DNA from 2 places in the Sporosarcina sp. GTC18466 genome. Region 1 is predicted to be linked to the other one. Evidence: predicted binding sites of a transcription regulator. Region 1 holds the regulator's gene; the other holds the start of a gene.
What was found. The regulator LexA, encoded in region 1, represses DNA repair genes until DNA is damaged. The targets are predictions, from matches to a motif close to CGAACATATGTTCG.
Positions count from the first base shown of each region.

Region 1 (10,672 bases):
TTGATTTTCTTTTGTGAAGGCTTTTGTCCCATTTGCATCATCATCATGCGCAGCATCTGCTCATTGATAGGCGGGTTTTCCTTCAAGTATTTCATCATATATTGACGTGCTAAGAAAAATCCGAGGGCGACGCCTCCGATTAATGCGACGATGATTCCAAGAATCCACCAAACCATCTGTCCTACCTCCTTCACTACCCGGAATCTAGTTTACTCCACCATGAAGGATTATACATCATCGCACTAGTGGATGGCAATGACTGCATATGAAATCATCGGATTATTTGCGCGCTGGAGCGGAAATACCTTTTTCATTCGTTTTTTCAGCGTACAGTTTCGTGTATCAATTACAAATAGCCTTTTGCGGAAAAAGGAGACCACCGCGCTTGGCAGCCTTCCAGTTATTAAAATGCGATTGACGAATCACCGATCAGCCGATTTGAATATTTGACTGGCTTAAGCCATCCCCATTCACCTGCGTTGTCCATGACGGCGAAATAACGGTCGCTTAAGCCGGATAATGCGACAAACAGATCCAGATCCAGCATCCGGGAACCATCACAGTAGGCCTGTACCGAATAAGGGGAGACGGATAGATGGATCGTTCCTTTCATCGGATGCGTCAAGCGGTAATTTCCAGTTTCGCTTTCAACAGTCGTGAATGATTTGCCAAGGTTCTCCTGCAGCGCAACTTCAATCGTCTGCTGCTCTATGTGGTCACATAGATAGGTGACTTCCCGTGCAGGTGCGCTGTCAGTTTCGTCCTTTAGCAAATCATACAGCAGCCGTTCGCGGCCGATGATGAAAGAAAGATACTTTTTCTTCACCTTATAGATTTCGTATGATCTCATAACCATCACCCCCTTTTCTCCATCCTACCGTAAACCTGCTGAAAAACGTGTCAGTTCTTGTAATGGAAAACGACTAATATTGTCGGAATAGAATTTCTAATGAACTTTTTCTAAAATATCAATATTTATTCTCTACCCCGCTTGCCTGGGAGCCAAACAAAAGAAAAAGCCGGCAGAACAGTAGGTCATCTGCCGGCTGCCGGTCATCCGATCAGCTCTTTCACTTTATTGACTACATTTTCTGTTGTAAATCCGTATTGCTCCATGACAATCTCACCAGGTGCGCTTGCGCCGAACGTATCAATCGCAAGTACTTCCCCTTCATCACCGACATACTTATGCCAGCCGAGTGAAGCTCCCATTTCGATTGCGAGCCGTTTTTTCACTGCTTTCGGCAGGACTGTCTCTTTATAGCCAGCATCCTGCTGTTCAAATAGATCCCATGACGGCATAGAGACAACAGAAGCGTCAATCCCCTGTTCCTTCAATGCCTTTTGGGAATCTACGGCGAGCGAAACTTCGGAACCTGTGGCAATCAGGATGGCATCTGGTGTTCCCTTAGAGGCAGGCGATACGACATAAGCCCCTTTTTTCACGCCATCTTCAGCGAGTTCATGGGTCTTCTCGAGAACCGGCAAGTTTTGACGTGACAGGACAAGCATAGTCGGTCTGTCTTTTGATGTCACTGCAATATTCCAAGCTGCGGATGTTTCATTTCCGTCTGCCGGCCGAATTACAGTAAGTCCTGGCATCGCACGGAATGATGCAAGATGTTCGACAGGTTCATGTGTCGGTCCGTCTTCTCCAACAGCGATGCTGTCATGTGTGAAGACATAGGTTACCGGCGTCCCCATAAGAGCTGACAGACGGACTGCAGGCCGCACATAATCACTGAAGACGAAGAACGTACCGCCGAACACATGAAGACCGCCATGCAGCGCCATGCCGTTCAGCGCAGCTCCCATTGCGAATTCACGTACTCCGAACCAGATATTACGACCGGTAAAGTCGCCCGGCAGAAAATCACCTGCTTCTTTGATCATCGTCTTATTGGAACCGGCAAGGTCAGCGCTTCCCCCGAAGAAGGACGGAAGGGCTTTCGCAATCGCATTGATTGCATCACCAGAAGCGGAACGTGTTGCGACTGATTTACCCGCTTCATAAACCGGCAATCCGTCTTTCACGTCTTGAGGGACTTCCTGAATGATGGCAGCTTTCAGCTGGCTGGCAAGATCAGCATGCTCAGCAGAGTATCTTTCGAAGAGATCGTTCCACTTCTGCTCGTTTTTCACGCCAAGCTCATCTGTCGCTTCCTTGAAAGTTTCATAGACACCATCTGGAACATGGAAATCTTCCTCGTATGTCCACTTGTAATATTCTTTCGTAAGTTTCATTTCATCTTCGCCGAGCGGCGCTCCATGGACGTCCGATTTACCAGACTTATTCGGCGAACCATACCCGATGACCGTTTTCACTTCTATCATTGTCGGACCACCGGTATTCCCTTTTGCCTGCTCGATCGCTTCGGAGATCAGGCCGACATTATTTCCGTCCTCTACGCGGATATAATTCCAGCCGTATGATTCAAAACGTTTTTTCACGTTTTCAGTGAACGACATATCCAGATCGCCATCAAGAGAAATATCATTGCTGTCATAAAGGACAATCAATTTATTCAACTGGAGATGGCCAGCAAGGGAGATCGCTTCGGCAGCTACGCCTTCCATCAAATCGCCATCGCCGCACACAGCGTACGTATAATGGTCGACCACATCGAAGCCAGGTTTATTGTAAGTAGCGGAGAGATGCTTTTCCGCCATCGCCATACCCACCGCCATGCCGATTCCTTGGCCAAGTGGTCCTGTTGTCGCTTCCACGCCTGCCGTATGGCCGTATTCAGGATGACCCGGGGTTTTTGAGCCCCATTGGCGGAAGTTCTTGATATCATCCATCGTCAAACCATAGCCGCTTAGGTGCAACAGGCTATATAGAAGCATGGAACCATGCCCGGCAGATAACACAAACCTGTCACGGTTGAACCATTTCGGGTTCGACGGATTATGTCTCATATGTTTTGTCCAAAGTGTATAAGCCATAGGGGCAGCGCCCATCGGCAAACCTGGATGCCCGGAGTTCGCTTTTTCAATCGCATCGATTGAAAGCGTCCTAATCGTATTAATGGCTAATTGATCGATCTGTTCAGTCATTGTCTACATCCTTTCCCGAATCAAACATGTACTTGCTGAAAAAGCTCCATTCTACTATAGTGTAGACAATCCGGGGCGGAATTACAAATTGTCCCCGGTTCAGCTTAAGAATTTCCGGTTGCGTGCGTTCTTCACTTTCTCAGGTGTGACGTCATTACCTTCAGGATCGATCACTTTTACATTTTCAATCGTATCGCGCATCGACGTCCGGAACGTTTCAAGATATTCCTTTCGCAGCGCTGTTTGTTCCTTCGCCTCTTCCGTTGTCAATCCGACCGTTTTCGACTTTTTGGATAGTTCATTGATTCGTTTGATTTTATCCGCTGATAACATGGACAGTATTCCTCCTGATCTGCTTGTTGCTTGTCCCGGCTCCTATTCCATAAGGGTTCCGTTACAATAAAATGTATACAAAAAGGGCAGGAAGGGCAACCATTCAGCCTTCCTGCTCCATCTCAAACTCTTTATAACGGCGGTGGACCGTCGCTTTGCTGATCGAATGTCCGAGCCCTTTGAGCACGCTCGCAATTTCCTCGAAAGTCAGCCCCTTGCTTCTGAGCGCAACAATTTCATCAATCGGGACATCCAGCCTTTCCCGGCCCTCTGCATTCCCCTTATTGCGCAAGTTCTCTTCCGGCCTGTACCCTTCCCGGATCGCCCGTTTCATGCCGCGCCTTATCTTGGCGTTATGTATTTTCCGCTGGTACTCTTCCACAATCGCCAGGATTTCCAGGAGCATAGTATCCATCTCATTGAGGGCGAGCGGACCATTGTCATGGTTTGATATGACCGCAGTTCCGCTCTTCGCAAGCAAATGGAGGATCGCGACCCTCGCATTCCCCCGGCCAAGCCTAGTTTCATCCTGGATCAGGACGGCATCGATTTCCTCATCACGAATGAAGTCGAGCAGGCCAAGAAGCCCTTCTCTCTCGATATCGTATCCACTGTGCCTGTCACTGAAATGCTCCGCCACTTCGTAACCGAGTGACGCGGCAAGGTGCCGCAATTCCTCCTCCTGCCTCACAAGAGAAAGTTCCTGTTCGTTTTTTTCCGTACTGACCCGGCAGTACAGAACGCAGCTGCCAGCGCTCATTTTCCTTCACCCGCCAGTTCCATATTACCCATATTGTTAAACGAAGATGTGGAAGCAGGCACTTTCAGACGGTCTCCAGGTTTGATGACCGAGGAATCCAGGCTGTTCATCACCATCATTTCCTGTACCCATCTTCCCGGCCTCTCATTGCCATAAAGGTCGATTGCCAGCTGCCATAGCGAATCTCCTTCCGTCACAGTTATTTCTTCATATGTATCGCTTTCTGTATGTTTGCTTATACCGATTAGCGTGAAACAAGTGCTGGACACCACGAGGATGAGCACATATATGTATTTTTTCAAGAAAGTCATTCGAATCCCCTCCGTAAGAATGTTTGTTCGGAATACTTGTTCCCATTATAGGACACCATATTACACATGTCAACGGATTTTTCGAACCTTTGTTTGCTTTATAGCCGAACACCTGTTATACTTATTGTAATTAAATCCATTCGGGGCATGTACCGATACTATTTTTGAAGGGGTGGGACGAGTGAAGAAGATATCAAAAAGGCAGCAGGACATATTGACATTCATCAAAGATGAGGTGCGGATGAAAGGGTATCCGCCATCCGTCCGGGAAATCGGGGAGGCTGTAGGACTCGCTTCGAGTTCCACTGTCCACGGCCATCTGGCCAGACTTGAAAGCAAAGGGTTCATCCGCAGGGACCCGACGAAGCCGAGAGCAATTGAGATTCTGGATCCGGAGGGCCTGGATGCACTTAAGCCGGGTGTCCTGCATGTGCCGCTCGTCGGTAAGGTAACTGCCGGCCTGCCGATCACCGCCATTGAAAATATAGAGGAATATTTCCCGCTGCCAGAGTCCTACGGCACTTCTGATGAACAACTGTTCATGCTTGAAATTGTAGGCAACAGTATGATCGAGGCTGGCATTTTAAACGGTGATTATGTAGTCGTCAAGCAGACACAGACTGCGAGCAACGGGGAGATCGTCGTCGCTATGACAGAAGAGGATGAGGCGACTGTCAAACGCTTCTTTAAAGAAAAAGACTATTTCCGCCTGCAGCCAGAAAACTCTTCCATGGAACCGATCATCGTCAACAATGTTTCCATACTTGGAAAAGTGATCGGCGTCTATAGACATATCCATTAAACCAGAAAAAAGACTGTCTTGGCCAAATTGCCATAGACAGTCTTTTTTCATCAATCAATCAATCAGTCGTTCCGAAGTCAACTTGCTGACGGAGGCGATAATCGCAGCTTTCACATGCTCATATGTCAAACCGCCCTGTATATAAGCACGATATGGCGGCCTGATCGGCCCGTCTGCGGTCAGTTCAATGCTGGAACCTTGTATGAATGTACCAGCTGCCATGATCACATCATCTGTATAACCCGGCATATAAGATGGCTCTGGAGCGTAGTGGGCATTGATCGGTGAATTTTCCTGGATTGTTCTGCAAAAAGCGATCATTTGATCAGCTGTTTTGAAACTGACGGACTGAATAAGATCTGTCCGTTTCACGCTGTAATGCGGAGCTGTATCAAATCCATAGCTTTCTAGGAATGCAGAGGTGAAAAGTGCACCTTTTACAGCTTGGCTAACGACGTGAGGAGCAAGGAAGAATCCTTGATACATGTCCAGCAGCGTATCCAGCGACGCTCCGGCTTCCGCTCCAATACCCGGGGAGGTCATGCGATAAGCACATTTTTCAATCAAATCTTCTCTTCCCGCTATATAGCCGCCGGTTTTTGCAAGTCCGCCCCCGGGATTTTTGATGAGAGATCCTGCCATCAAATCCGCTCCTATTTCAGTTGGTTCTTGCAATTCAACGAATTCGCCATAACAATTATCGACAAATACAATCAAGCCGGGATTGATCTTCTTGACGAAATTCACCATTTCCTCGATTTCGCTGATTCGGAAGGATGGCCTGTCCGAATAGCCTTTCGATCGTTGGATTGCGATCATCTTTGTCCGCGGACCTATTTTTTTCTCCACTTCATCGAAATCGACGGTTCCGTCTTCTTTCAGTTCTACATGTTCATACCCAATGCCGAAGTCCTCCAGGGATCCTGTATCCTTCCCTTTTCCTGAAACAATCGACTCAAGTGTATCATAAGGTTTTCCTGTTATATAAAGCAGCTCATCGCCTGGCCGCAAAACGCCGAAAAGACTGATGGAGATGGCGTGCGTTCCCGAAATGATCTGGTTCCTCACTAAACACGCTTCCGTACCGAATACGTCGGCATACACCTTCTCCAGCACATCACGTCCGCTATCGTCGTAACCGTATCCTGTCGTTCCAGTCAAATGAAAATCGCTTACCATATTGTTTCTGAATGCAGCCAGCACTTTCCGCTGGTTTTCGAAAGCGATCCGCTCCACTTCTTTTATATGCCCGGCAATTTGCTCTTCTGCTGCAGCCGCTCGTGCCCATTCTGTTTCGTTGATCGGTTCAATCATAATCGTTTGCCTCATTCCTTAATTCTTCGGATGATCGAGTATTTCTAACCGTCCATCTTCTATAGTACCAGTCATTTCTGATCGGAAAAAGAAAAAAGCAGGCGCATTTGCCTGCTCTCTTACAATTATTCCTCGTCTTTTAAAATAACCGGCTTATTCGGTACATATGTTGAAATGGCGTGTTTGTAAATCAACTGTTGCTTGGTGTCCGATTCAAGCAATACCGTATAATTGTCGTACGATTTGATCAGCCCTTTCAGCTGAAATCCGTTCGTCAAAAATACTGTCACAAACGTATTGTTCTTTCGCAATGAGTTCAAAAAAACATCTTGCATGTTCCCTTGTGCCATTCTCCCATCCTCCGCTTCTATTTTTCTTTTGCCTCGCTTACATTATTCGATGCGGGCTGGGTGAAATCCTTCAATAACGGCAAAATTCCGCTAATCATTTCTTCCTTGCTGCTAAGTGCGTCGAACCATCGGACATCCATCTTATTCCGTAAATAGGTCAGCTGCCGCTTTGCGTAATGGCGAGTGTTCTTTTTAATTTGATTGATTGCCTCGGAAAGATCCAACTCGCCTTCAAAATATGAAAACAGTTCTTTGTAGCCGATTGCCTGTACAGCTTGTGAACCAGGGGGCAGTTTTTTCAGCCAAAGGCCCTTCGCCTCCTCGATCAGTCCATTTTCGATCATTGAATCGACACGGCTGTCAATCCTTCCATAGAGGACATCCCGCGGCATCGTCAAGCCAATTAAAAGATGTGGATAAAGGACGGATCTGCCTTTTCCCTGCTCATGTTCCACCTTTGTCTTACCGGTCACTTCGATGATCTCGAGGGCCCGGATAACCCTGCGCACATTATTCGGGTGGATCTTGCTGGCACTATCCGGATCTGCTGTTCTGAGTCTCTCATATAGAACATCCGCCCCCACCCGTTCAGCCTCTTTCTCCAGGAACTTACGGACCGTTTCATCCGCGGCTTCATCTGTGAACCGGTAATCGAACAGCACAGACTGGATATACATCCCTGTCCCTCCCGCTATGATCGGCGTCTTTCCTCGGGAGCGGATATCCTCGATCCACCATCTGACGTCTTGCTGGTATGCAGCGACTGAGTAGGCGTCTCCCGGGTCTTTGCAGTCAAACAGATGGTGAGGGACTCCATCCATTTCGTCGGCCGTGATTTTAGCCGTCCCGATGTCCAGCCCTCTATATACTTGCATGGAGTCGCCATTAATCACTTCTCCATCAAGCCTTTTGGCCAGGCTTACGCTTAACGCTGTTTTTCCTGATGCGGTCGGCCCGACAATCGCTATGACCGGGTATTGGTCCTTCATATTTGTCCCATCCATTTCAATATGTCCTCATACACTTCTTTTTGATTAATCTCGTGAAGGATCTCATGCCGGCCGCCTTCATAGAGCATGACAGTCACGTTGTTGACTCCCGCCTTCTCATATTGTCCAGCCGCTTGGAAGACTCCTTTTCCTTTGCCGCCGACAGGATCTTCGCTTCCTGACATAAAAAGAATCGGCAAGTCCTTCCTCACATTCTCGATCTCGTCCTGTTCATTAATCCGCTTCAATCCTTCAAACAGATCAAGAAAGAACTTTGTTGTTGGCACCGCGCCGCAAAGCGGATCCTCCATATAATGACTTACAGCTTTCTTGTCCCTTGAAAGCCAATCGAAAGGCGTTTGTGGATGTTCCACCGATTTGGCGTAAGATCCGAAGATGAGTGCATTCAGCAGCGGATCCGGCTCGTCAAGGCCAGATGTTTTGGCTCGCGCCTTGGCGATTATAGTTCCAACCGACCGGCTGAGCCCAGGGTCTCCGCCCGTGCCTAGAAGAAGGAGACGGCTAGTATCGCCCGGATACAGCTGAACGTACCTGCGGGCAGCAAAGGATCCCATGCTGTGGCCAAGCAGGAATAGGGGCGCGTTTTTCAAAGTGCATTGGTAATATTCAATGACCTGATGCGCATCTTCAACAATTGTTTCAAAGTCCGCTTCATTTCCAAAATGACCGAGCTTTCCGCTAAGCTCGGATGTCTTTCCGTGACCTCGGTGATCATGACCGGATACTGCATATCCATTATCTGACATGAACCCCATGAAATCTTCATAGCGCCCGATATGTTCCGACATGCCGTGAAGTATGTGAACGTGCCCCTTGAGTTGTCCCTTCGGCCGCTCCATGACTGTAAAAATATCTGCGCCGTCTTTCATGCGCAATACTTGTGAGTCCATTACATTTCACCTTTCAGAAGTTCTGCTTCTTCGATATGCTCCTCAATCTCATTAAGCAGACGGGCCTTATCTTCATCACTGTAAGACAGCAGTTTCGCCATATAGTCTGCCACTTCCTGCTTATACCGTTTCACGGAATCAATATTGAAATAGAGAGCACCTGTACGGCGTATCAAAAAGTCTGACGGCGTCATCGCCATCTCATAATGTATGGAATATAGCACTTCAGCTTTAAGGGATACCGGCATGCCGCTTTCTTCCGCTCCAAGCGCATGAGCATAATTGAAAAGCAGGGGAACGTTCGATCCATAATGGGACGCGAGCCGCAATCCTTCTTCTTCAGAAAGACCGAAAAGAGGTGCCTCTTTAGATTGGCTGGCAAGAAAAGCGGCATAATGGTCCTCGTCTTTGAAATCCCCGCCAGACAGCCGAAGATGTTCCGTGACACACGGGCCGATTGTTTTCCCGTGAAGTTTTTTGACGACACGGTCAACTACCGTCTCTGCCATTTTCCGGTACCCTGTCAGTTTGCCGCCTGCGATGGTAAGCAAGCCGCTGTCAGATTCCCAGATCTCGTCTCTCCTTGAAATCTCGGAAGCATCCTTGCCTTCCTCATAAATCAGCGGACGTACACCCGCCCAAGTCGACTCCACATGTTCAGGACCCGCTTTTACAGCCGGAAATATATAATGAAGAGCCTTCAGCAAGTAGTCGACGTCCTCTTCTGTCGCAAGCGGATTGCTCGGGTCTCCTTCATAGAAAGTGTCCGTTGTTCCGATATACGCCTTCTCCCCGCGAGGAATGGCAAAAATCATCCTTCCGTCAGGTGCGTCAAAGTAGATTGCCTGCCGAAGTGGAAAAACCGATTTATCGAGGACAATGTGGACCCCTTTTGTCAGTCGAAGACGTTTGTTCCCAGAGATTCCGTCCTTTTTCCTAATATCGTCAACCCAAGGACCTGTTGCGTTCACAATAGCCGAAGCAGAGATGGAGATCGTCTCCCCGGTCAGCATATCCTTCGCAAGCGCCCCATTCACTTTGCCGTCTTCACCGTATGTGAACTGCTCCATTTTCATGTAATTCAGGCAAACAGCGCCCTCTTCAGCCGCCTTTTTCATCGTTTCTATCGTCAGCCGTGCGTCATCAGTACGGTATTCCACGTAATGACCTCCGCCCAGCAGGCCATCCTCTTTGACGAGCGGCTCCATATCGAGCACCTCATCTGCAGTCAGCATTTCACGGCGTTCCTCTTTCCGGACTCCTGCAAGCTTGTCATAGACGAGTAAGCCCGCTGACGTTGTGAACTTGCCGAATGTGCCCCCTTTATGGAAGGGCAGCAGCATGCGTTCTGGCGTCGTGACGTGAAGGGCGTTCGTATAGACGATTTCCCTTTCACGGCCGGTTTCAGCAACAATCTTCACTTCCAGCTGTTTCAAATAACGCAATCCGCCATGGACAAGTTTTGTTGACCGGCTGGATGTTCCCTGAGCAAAATCTTGCATCTCAATAAGGGCAACCGATAATCCTCGCGTCACTGCATCGAGAGCAATTCCTGCTCCTGTAATGCCACCTCCGATGATTAACAGATCAAATTCGTATTCCGATAAGTATTGCTTCCATTTGGGCCGTTCCAGCGCTGATAACATCAAATCACTCCTTAGTTTGTAAAGACACGTGTCGCTGCTACCGCTTTCTTCCACCCTTCATACAACCGGTCCCGCTCTGATACTTCCATTTTCGGAGAATAGCTTTTTTCAATGGACCGCAATTTCTCAAGAGCCGCCATGGAATCATAGAATCCGGTCGCCAGTCCCGCCAAATAGGCAGCGCCAACCGCGGTTGTCT
Region 1 is NZ_AP044037.1:273,729-284,400, reverse strand. Features, by position in the region: gene ACZ5FK_RS01380 (YneF family protein) at 1-176, opposite strand, end outside; gene sirA (sporulation inhibitor of replication protein SirA) at 404-850, opposite strand; gene tkt (transketolase) at 1,054-3,057, opposite strand; gene ACZ5FK_RS01365 (DUF896 domain-containing protein) at 3,157-3,390, opposite strand; gene ACZ5FK_RS01360 (YneB family resolvase-like protein) at 3,494-4,150, opposite strand; gene yneA (cell division suppressor protein YneA) at 4,147-4,461, opposite strand; gene lexA (transcriptional repressor LexA) at 4,643-5,263, shown strand; gene ACZ5FK_RS01345 (methionine gamma-lyase family protein) at 5,318-6,577, opposite strand; gene hfq (RNA chaperone Hfq) at 6,703-6,927, opposite strand; gene miaA (tRNA (adenosine(37)-N6)-dimethylallyltransferase MiaA) at 6,945-7,916, opposite strand; gene ACZ5FK_RS01330 (alpha/beta fold hydrolase) at 7,913-8,827, opposite strand; gene ACZ5FK_RS01325 (glycerol-3-phosphate dehydrogenase/oxidase) at 8,827-10,473, opposite strand; gene glpK (glycerol kinase GlpK) at 10,485-10,672, opposite strand, start outside.

Region 2 (10,672 bases), 510 kb from region 1:
AACTCGTCGGCCTCATCGGGCTGAACGGGGCCGGCAAAAGTACGACGATCAAACATATCATCGGACTGATGAATCCCCATGCGGGCGAGGTTTTGATCAACGGCATGACGTTCAAAGAAAACAGCGAGCAATATCGGAAAGCGTTCACATACATACCGGAGACGCCGATTTTGTATGAGGAGCTTACGCTGCAGGAGCATCTGGAGCTGACCGCGATGGCGTACGGCATCGAACGTGAGGTCTTTGAAGCCCGGTCGGAGCGGCTCCTCAAGGAATTCCGGATGGAAAAGCGGCTGAAGTGGTTTCCGGCACATTTCTCAAAAGGGATGCGGCAGAAAGTGATGATCATGTGCGCGTTCCTCGTTGAACCGTCTTTGTACATCATCGATGAACCGTTTGTCGGGCTTGACCCGCTCGGCATCCAGTCCCTTCTTGACCAGATGTCGGAAAGGAAGCAGGGCGGCGCTTCGGTGCTCATGTCGACGCACGTCCTGTCGACGGCTGAGAAATATTGCGACCGGATCATACTGCTCCACGAAGGGAAAGTGCGCGCGCAAGGGAATATGGACGATCTGCGGCGCGCATTCGGCAAGCCGGGCGCCACTCTCGACGAGCTGTATATTGCGATGACAAAGGAACAAGACGATGAAAAGTTTGCGTGATATTTGGAGCGTCCGGTTCGTCAATTATGTGAATGAAGTGCAGCGCTATATGCGGTTCGTGTTCACCGGCCATCTGGCGATTGTGCTCGTCTTCACGATTGGCGCCGGCGGATATGCATACAGCAATTGGCTGAAAGAAGTGCCGGATACGTTCCCGGCGGCCCTTCTGACAGCTTTGATCCTCAGTGTGCCGCTCGCGTTTTCCGCGCCGGCCACGTTGCTGAAGCCCGCGGATGCCGTGTTTTTATTGCCGCTGGAAAATCAGCTCGGCACGTATATGGGACGGGCGCTGCGGTATTCATTCGTCGCGCAGCTTCCTGTGCCGCTCCTGCTGTTCATCGTAGCGGTTCCATTGCTGTCCGCGACCGGAACCGGCTCAGGCATCATGTTTCTTTTCGCGGCTGTGGTGATCGTCCTGTTGAAATGGATCTACGTGGAAACCGAATATTCCTTCCACCGCGCGAAAGACGGCGAGGACGTCTGGATGGACCGGCTGGCGCGATATACAATCGCTTTTGCGGCGCTCTACGGGGTGCTGGCTGAAATCCCTCTCCTGCTGATCGCGGCGGGAGTCGTCGGCGCGTTTTACAATTTGTATTGGAAGAAGCAGAGCAGGAGGAAGCCGTTCCCGTATGAGCACTTCATCGGCATGGAGCAGAACCGGATGATGCGGTTTTACCGGTTCGCCAATTACTTCACGGATGTGCCCCATCTGAAGGGTTCTGTGAGCAGAAGAAGCTGGGCGGGCGCGTTTATGAAATCCGCTGTGCTAGGCAAGACGGATCCGCAAAGGTTCCTCGTGAGCCGCACGCTGATCCGGACGGATGACATGTTTTGGCTATGGGTCCGGCTGACGGCACTCGCGGTGCTCGGCGTCGTCTTCATCCCGTTCCCGGCCGTCTCGGCGATCTTCACGGCAGCCCTCGCGTTTGCGACAGCGGTGCAGCTCGTCAACGCGCTGAAGATGGGAGACGACTTCCGCATGGATATGCTGTTCCCAGTGCCCGAGCGCGCCCGGACAAATGCAATCGTGAAAACGGTCCGCTCCGCGCAATGGCTGCAGGCGGCATTGGTGCTGATCGCGGGGCTTGCGGCAGGCGGGATTTCCCTCTTGCCAGCGGGACTCGGACTGCTGGTGATTGCCGTTTCGGAAGTCACCATCCGTTCTTCCTCCAAGGAGAACAACGCATAGTCAAAACGGCTCAAAAAATAGAATATTCCCAAAAACATTGAAACTTCATTGCCTGATTATGTATAATAGGAAAAAGGGCAATAGGGGTGAGGGAATTGGAAAATCACTATTCATATGCCGAGTTTTTAAAAGCCGTGGGAAAGAACAGTTCTTCACTGCAAGCGGAGAAGCTGCTGAATGAAATTTACATGGACCTGTTCCTCAACCATCTTCACCGGGAGCAGACAAAGCGGCGGCTCCTCGAATCGATCGACCGGGCTCTCGATGAGCGGGACGAACAGGCATTCACGCTATATGCGAAGGAATTGCTGAAGCTGGATGAAACGAATTGAAATGAATGGAAACGCCGTGCCGGCTCAAACTGGCGCGGCGTTTTGTTTTTGCGGGGACGTGAGAGGGAAATTGATAGTGAGAGGCCGCTTGCGAGGTGTTTGGGAGCTTCCGTTCATAGTGTGGAGCTTATGAAGGGGAATGCGGTGATTCCATCTGCACCATCATCTGCATAGCCCGTATCAATATGCCTTTCATTCCAACTGAAAAACGTACGTTCGCTTATTTCTTTTGGTTTGCGGCTGTCTATGATAAAATGGTAATAATTCAATCAGGGAGGGACTCGAATGGTCCAAACGTTCAATTTGCAGGCCCCTTACACACCGCAAGGCGACCAGCCGGCTGCGATTGAGAAGCTGGTCGCGGGTGTCAAAGAGGGCAAACGGCATCAGACCTTGCTGGGGGCGACCGGGACAGGGAAGACATTCACCGTCTCCAATGTCGTCACAGAGATTAATAAACCGACCCTCGTCATCGCGCACAATAAGACGCTGGCAGGGCAATTATATAGTGAATTCAAAGAGTTTTTTCCAAATAATGCTGTTGAGTATTTTGTCAGTTTCTATGATTACTATCAGCCGGAGGCCTATGTGCCGCACACGGATACGTATATCGAGAAGGACGCGACGATCAACGACGAGATCGATAAGCTCCGGCACTCGGCGACGTCCGCTTTATTCGAACGCAACGATGTGCTGATCGTCGCTTCGGTGTCATGTATCTACGGCCTCGGTTCGCCGGAAGAATACGGGAAGCACGTCGTCTCGCTCCGCAAAGGGATGGAGATCGGCCGCAATGAGCTGCTGAGACGGTTCGTCGATATCCAATATTCCCGGAACGATATCAATTTCACGCGCGGGACATTCCGCGTCCGGGGCGATGTCGTCGAGATTTTCCCGGCATCCCAGGATGAGCAATGCATCCGCATCGAGTTTTTCGGCGACGAGATCGACAGGATGCGGGAAGTCGATTCGCTGACGGGCGAGATCCTCGGCGAACGCGACCATGTCGCCATTTTCCCGGCATCCCACTTTGTCACCGGCGAAGATAAGATGGTGAAGGCGATCGCCAATATTGAGACGGAGCTTGAGGAGCGGCTGAAAGTGCTGCGCAGCGAGGATAAGCTGCTTGAGGCACAGCGGCTTGAACAGCGGACACGCTATGATCTTGAAATGATGAGGGAAATGGGCTTCTGTTCGGGCATCGAGAACTATTCCCGGCATTTGACGCTGCGTCCCGCGGGTGCAACGCCGTATACGCTGCTCGACTACTTCCCGGATGATTTTCTTCTTGTCATCGACGAGAGCCACGTCACCTTGCCGCAAGTGCGCGCAATGTACAACGGCGACCAGGCGCGCAAGCAAGTGCTTGTCGACCACGGGTTCCGGCTGCCGTCGGCTCTTGACAACCGCCCGCTTACGTTCGATGAATTCGAGGGCTACAGCAAGAATGCGATCTATGTATCGGCAACGCCCGGTCCGTATGAAATCGAGCATTCCCCGGAAATGGTGGAGCAGATCATCCGTCCGACCGGCCTGCTGGATCCGATCATAGAAGTGCGCCCGATCGAAGGGCAGATCGATGATTTGATCGATGAGATTAATGAGCGTACAAAGCGCAACGAACGGGTATTGGTCACTACATTGACGAAGAAGATGTCGGAGGATTTGACTGATTACCTGAAGGAAATCGGCATCAAGGTGCAATATCTGCACTCGGAAGTGAAGACGCTTGAACGGATCGAGATCATCCGGGAACTGCGCCTCGGCACGTACGATGTCCTGATCGGCATCAACTTGCTCAGGGAAGGCCTGGATATCCCGGAAGTCTCCCTTGTCACCATCCTTGACGCCGATAAGGAAGGATTCCTGCGTTCAGAGCGCTCGCTGATCCAGACGATCGGCCGGGCTGCGCGGAACTCGGAAGGAAAGGTCATCATGTATGCGGACCGTTATACCGATTCGATGAAGAAAGCGATCGAGGAGACGAAGCGCCGGCGCGAAATCCAGATGGAATATAACGAAAAACACGGTATCACGCCGACGACCATACAGAAGAAAGTGCGTGAAGTCATCCGCGCGACCCATGCCGCCGAAGAGACGGAAACATACGCTGAAAAGGCGACACAGGGCAAGAAACTGACGAAAGCCGAGAAGGAAGGTCTTCTTGTCACGCTCGAGAAAGAGATGAAGGACGCTGCAAAAGCGCTTGATTTCGAACGGGCTGCCCAGCTGCGCGATACGATATTGGAATTGAAAGCTGAAGCATGAGTACGAGCTTCAAGAATTGAAGTCTGAAGGGTGAAATGCACATGAAAAAAGACGAAATTGTCATCCAAGGCGCCAGGGCGCATAACTTGAAGAACATCGACGTCACGATTCCCCGGGACAAGCTCGTCGTCATGACGGGGCTCTCGGGGTCGGGGAAGTCGTCTCTTGCCTTTGATACGATTTATGCGGAAGGCCAGCGGAGATACGTGGAATCCTTGTCCGCATATGCGCGCCAATTTCTCGGGCAGATGGATAAGCCGGACGTCGATGTGATCGAAGGCCTGTCCCCTGCCATCTCGATCGACCAGAAGACGACGAGCCGGAATCCGCGTTCGACTGTCGGTACGGTGACGGAAGTCTACGATTATCTGCGGCTGCTGTTCGCGCGGGTCGGGAAGCCGATATGCCCGGTGCACGGCATCGAAATCGCCTCGCAGACGGTAGAGCAGATGGTCGACAGGATCGTGGAGCTGCCGGAGCGCACGCGTATCCAGGTACTGGCGCCTGTTGTGTCTGGCAGGAAAGGGACACATGCCAAGCTCATTGAAGATATTAAGAAACAAGGATATGTCCGGATCCGGGTGGACGGCGAAACGATGGATCTCGACGACAATATCGAGCTGAATAAAAACCAGAAGCATACGATCGAAGTCGTCATTGACCGGATTGTCATGAAGGAAGGGATCGAGCCGCGTCTGAGCGACTCTTTGGAATCGGCTCTCCGCTTGGCGGACGGAACAGTTATTGTCGACATCATCGACGGGGAAGAGCTTCTATTCAGCGAACACCATGCGTGTCCGATCTGCGGTTTTTCCATCGGGGAGATCGAACCGCGCATGTTCTCGTTCAACAGCCCGTTCGGCGCTTGTCCGGATTGCGACGGCCTCGGCATGAAGCTGGAAGTCGATCCGGAGCTCGTCATCCCCGATCCTTCGCTTGCCCTAAAAGACAATGCGATAGCGCCGTGGGAGCCGACAAGTTCGCAGTACTATCCGGAACTCCTGAAGACGGTCGCCAAGCACTTCGGCATTTCCATGAAAGATCCGGTGAACGAACTGCCTGAGGAGGATTTGCATAAGATCCTCTACGGCTCACGTGATGATTTGATCAAATTCAAATATACGAATGAATTCGGCACGACCCGTGTCAATAACATTTACTTTGAGGGTGTGCTGGCGAACGTCGAACGGCGGTACCGCGAGACAACATCCGATTACATCCGGGAACAGATGGAGAAGTATATGGCGGAGCGGCCTTGCCCGACGTGCCATGGCTACCGCCTGAAGCCCGAGACGCTTGCGGTGAAATTGAACGGCCGGCATATCGGCCAGGTGACCGAGCTGTCGATCACGGAAGCCGAAGCGTTCTTTGCGCATCTTGAACTGTCGGAAAAAGACCGGCAGATCGCCGATATGATCTTGCGCGAGATTGCGGAACGTCTCGGCTTCCTGATCAATGTCGGCCTCGACTATCTGACGCTGTCCCGGGCGGCGGGCACCTTGTCCGGCGGAGAAGCCCAGCGGATCCGCCTCGCAACGCAGATCGGTTCTCGGCTGACTGGCGTCCTGTACATTTTGGATGAACCGTCGATCGGTCTTCATCAACGGGACAACGACCGCCTGATCGATACGCTGAAGAGCATGCGGGATATCGGGAATACGCTCATCGTCGTGGAACATGACGAAGACACGATGATGGCGGCGGATTACTTGATTGACATCGGTCCCGGCGCTGGCGTCGCGGGCGGGGAAATCGTTTCTGCCGGCACTCCGCAGCACATCATGGACGATCCGGCTTCACTGACAGGACAGTATTTGAGCGGAAAGAAATTCATCCCGCTGCCGCTTGAACGGCGGAAATCGGACGGCCGGAAGATTGTGATCAAAGGAGCCTCCGAAAACAACTTGAAAAATGTTACAGCCACATTCCCGCTCGGTGAATTCATCGCAGTGACGGGCGTTTCGGGTTCCGGAAAGAGTACGCTCGTGAATGAAGTGCTGTACAAAGTGCTGGCACAGAAATTGAACCGGTCGAAGCAGAAACCGGGTGCCTACAAGTCGGTCGAGGGTCTGGAGGAACTGGAAAAGGTGATCGACATCGACCAGTCGCCGATCGGCAGGACGCCGCGTTCCAACCCGGCCACCTATACGGGCGTATTCGATGATATCCGGGACGTCTTCGCCATGACGAATGAGGCGAAAGTGCGCGGCTACAAGAAAGGCCGTTTCAGCTTCAACGTCAAAGGCGGCCGGTGCGAAGCGTGCCGCGGCGACGGAATCATCAAGATCGAGATGCATTTCCTTCCGGACGTCTACGTGCCGTGCGAAGTATGCCACGGAAAACGGTACAACCGCGAGACGCTTGAAGTGACTTACAAGGGAAAGAATATCGCTGATGTGCTGTCGATGACGGTCGAGGATGCCCTTGTGTTTTTCGAAAACATTCCAAAAATCACAAGGAAGCTGCAGACGATCGTGGATGTCGGCCTCGGCTACGTGCAGCTTGGCCAGCCGGCAACGACGCTGTCAGGCGGGGAAGCACAGCGCGTGAAGCTGGCGTCCGAGCTGCATCGGCGTTCGAACGGCAAATCCTTCTATATATTGGATGAACCGACGACGGGCCTTCATGTGCATGATATCTCGAAACTGCTCCTTGTCCTTCAGCGTCTAGTCGACTCGGGCAACACCGTCCTTGTCATTGAACACAATCTGGATGTCATCAAAACCGTCGACCATATTATCGATCTCGGACCGGAAGGCGGAGACCGCGGCGGGCAGATCATCGCGACAGGCACGCCTGAGAAAGTGGCGGAGTCGGATGTATCGTATACCGGCCATTATCTGAAGCCGATCCTAGAGCGGGATAAAAAGCGGATGCAGGACTTGATCGAGAAAGCGGGATCTGCTTCCAAATGAAACTTCTGCCCACTCGAAACGTATAGATAAACAGGAAATTGTTTAAGACGGGCGGTCGATCCGCCCAAAATAGGGAGGCGGAAAGAATGGAAAACGAACGTAAACGGGTTTTGACGATGGTGGAAAACGGGACAATCACCGTGGAAGAGGCACTGACGCTTCTGGAAGCGATGGAAAAGGGAACCGCATCAGGCCAAGCTGCTGAACCGTCTGAGGGCTCTTTCACGAATCAGAGCGGAAACGATAACCGCGGCACCTCATTCGGACAGGAACGGAAGAGATCGAAAGAGGAATCGGCGGAAGAGTTCATCGAGAACTTGCGGAACGATATGGGCCATGTCGGGGAGCGCTTCATGCAGTTCATGCAGACAGCTGTCGAGCGTGTGAAGTCCTTCGATTTCGAAACGCCGTTCAGCGGCGGTGTGTCCTTCACGCATTCTTCTACAAAAACGGCAGAAGGCATCGAAGAGATCATCGTCGATATCAGCAACGGCAGCTTCACGATCATTCCGACCGAAGAGCAGGAAGTGAAAGCGGAGTTCGCGGTGAAGTCATTCAACAATAAAACCGAAGACGAAGCGAAGGATGAATTCCTGAAGAAGATGATCTTCGTCAAAGACGACGATAAGCTTCGGTTCGTCAGCGATATGAAGCTCATCCAAGTGAATGTGACAGTTCACGTGCCGGAGAAAGACTATGAAAAACTGTCAGTTCGTCTGCTGAACGGAACGCTCCAGACATCCGGCCTCCATGCGGCAAACCTGTATGCGAAGACAGGGAACGGGAAAATCGATATTTCCGGTTCCAACTTCAAGGAAGCAGAGCTGGAGACAGGAAACGGCGCCATCCAAGCGAAGAATATTACAGGCGAGACACTGTCTGCGGAAGCGATGAACGGTCGTGTGTACATCAGCGGTGATATCAAAAACGCAGAGGGCAAGTCATTGAACGGCCACGTCGTCATCACGACGACCAACCGTAATGCCCGGCTGCTCGATGCGAAAACGGTCAGCGGATCGGTGGAAATCTACGTGCCGTCCGACATTCCGCTCGCTGGTGAAATCACGACGAACATGGGCCGGCTAGACCTGCAGCTGCAGGACGTCCACCGCTCGACGACCAACGAGCAGTTCATGTACCGTTCCATCGGATTCCAGAAAGGGACCGACGAAGAACGCGCGCCTCTTCGCATTGCAGGCGAAACGAAGACGGGTTCGGTCATTGTGTGCTATAACGTTAACTGATAAAAAGACCGGCAAGCCGCCGCGGATCAATCCGCAGGCGGCTTTTTGGTGTGGCGCGGTGGGGGGATTGAGAGGGAGCGGTGGGCGTGATTGCTTCGTTTGGCCGGGGGATTGCTTCTTTTGGCGAGAGTTTGCTTGATAAGCGAGCGCTGTTGCTTCGATCGGCTGGGGCGTTGCTTCATAAGCGTGTGGTGTTGCTTCGAAAATGGGTGCTGTTGCTTCTTTGGCTGGGGGATTGCTTATATTGAGGTGACGAGGCTGCATGCCTTGTTGATTATCAGTGGCAGGAGGGGATTGCTTCGTTTAGCTGAGTGATTGCTTCGAACAGGTGCGTGGTTGCTTCGAAAGCGGGCGCTATTGCTTCGAACGGCTGTGGTGTTGCTTCATAAGCGTGTGATGTTGCTTCGAAAGCGGGTGCTGTTGCTTCGTTTGGCCGGGGGATTGCTTGGATTGGCTGGACGCGGCTGGCTGCCTGTTTGATTGTCCATGTAAAAGGTGATTGCTTTGAACGGCGGCCCCGTTATTCCAAAGCGTGTTCGGCCGTGCCAGTCGATTGCGCCTGCCTGCTGAATGTTCTGCTCGATCATTTCAAGTGGAATCCATACTTATTGGCCGGGTTCGTGGTAAAATGGTGCGTAGATGTTTATGGAGGGGTGAGGATTGTGACTGCGATTGTGCGGGATATTCAGGAGCGGTTTGGGCTTGAACTTTTAGCGGGGGCGGCTGGGCTGGATCGGCCTGTCACGTTGAGTGATATATCGCGGCCGGGGCTGGAGCTGGCCGGTTTTTTTGAGTATTATCCGGCGGCGCGGGTGCAGTTGCTTGGCAAGACGGAGCTTGTTTTTTTTCGTGAGCTGACTGCTGGCGAGCGGTCGATGCGGACGGCGCAGCTTTGTTCGGATGAGACGCCTGCGATCATTGTCGCTCATGGGATGCCGGCGCCGCCTGAGTTGGTGGAAGCGGCTGAGCTGAAGCAGATTCCGGTTTTGCAAACGGATAATCCGACGACCCGGTTTTCGGGGATGCTGACGAATTTCCTGGAGGGCCGGCTGGCGCCGATGACGACGATCCACGGCGTGCTGGTGGATGTCTATGGCATCGGCGTGCTGCTGACGGGGAAAAGCGGAGTGGGCAAGAGCGAGACGGCGCTTGAGTTAGTGAAGCGGGGCCACCGGCTTGTGGCGGACGACAGCGTGGAGATCCGGCAGGTGGCGAAGAATGTGCTGATCGGCAATGCGCCGCGGCTGCTGCATCATATGCTGGAGATTCGCGGAGTCGGGATCATCGATATGATGATGCTGTTCGGGGCGAGTGCCATCAAGGATGACAAGCGGATTTTGCTCGCGATCGATCTCGAAGTATGGGATCCTGAGAAAATGTACGACCGCCTTGGAATTGATGAAGAGAAGCTGGTTATCATGGATTCTGAGGTGACGAAGCTGACGGTTCCTGTGCGGCCGGGCCGGAATTTGTCCGTCATTATCGAAGTGGCGGCGATGGATTACCGCATGAAACGGCTTGGCTTCAATGCGGCGGAAGACTTTACGAACCGGCTGGCGCAGGAGATTTCACGGAAGGAGGGAGAAGGCGATGTTTCATCTACTTGAAATAAATCCGGTAGCGTTTGAACTTGGCCCCATCTCGATCAGATGGTATGGAATACTAATAACATTAGGGATTGTGCTGGCGTTTATCGTCGTGCAGCGGGAGATGGTCAAGCGGGGGATGCACCCTGATTTCCTGACAGACCTGCTCATTTGGGCTGTTCCGATCTCGATCATTTCGGCGCGGATTTACTATGTCATTTTTCAATGGGATATTTATAAGGATCATCCTGGCGACATCATTAAGATCTGGGAGGGCGGCATCGCCATCCACGGGGCGCTGATCGGTGCCTTTTTGACGACATATATCTATACGAAGAAACGCGGGATTTCGTTCTGGAAAGTGGCGGATATCGCGGTTCCCGGCATTTTGATCGGCCAGATCATCGGCAGGTGGGGGAATTTCATGAACCAGGAGGCGCATGGCGGCCCGGTTTCCGAGAAGTTCCTGGAAA
Region 2 is NZ_AP044037.1:2,988,219-2,998,890, forward strand. Features, by position in the region: gene ACZ5FK_RS14980 (ABC transporter ATP-binding protein) at 1-662, shown strand, start outside; gene ACZ5FK_RS14985 (ABC transporter permease) at 646-1,854, shown strand; gene ACZ5FK_RS14990 (IDEAL domain-containing protein) at 1,950-2,186, shown strand; gene uvrB (excinuclease ABC subunit UvrB) at 2,472-4,454, shown strand; gene uvrA (excinuclease ABC subunit UvrA) at 4,496-7,369, shown strand; gene ACZ5FK_RS15005 (DUF4097 family beta strand repeat-containing protein) at 7,456-8,613, shown strand; gene hprK (HPr(Ser) kinase/phosphatase) at 9,273-10,220, shown strand; gene lgt (prolipoprotein diacylglyceryl transferase) at 10,204-10,672, shown strand, end outside.
Region 2: uvrB (excinuclease ABC subunit UvrB) is a predicted target of LexA. The motif match lies at 2,392-2,405, and genes of this name have one in related genera.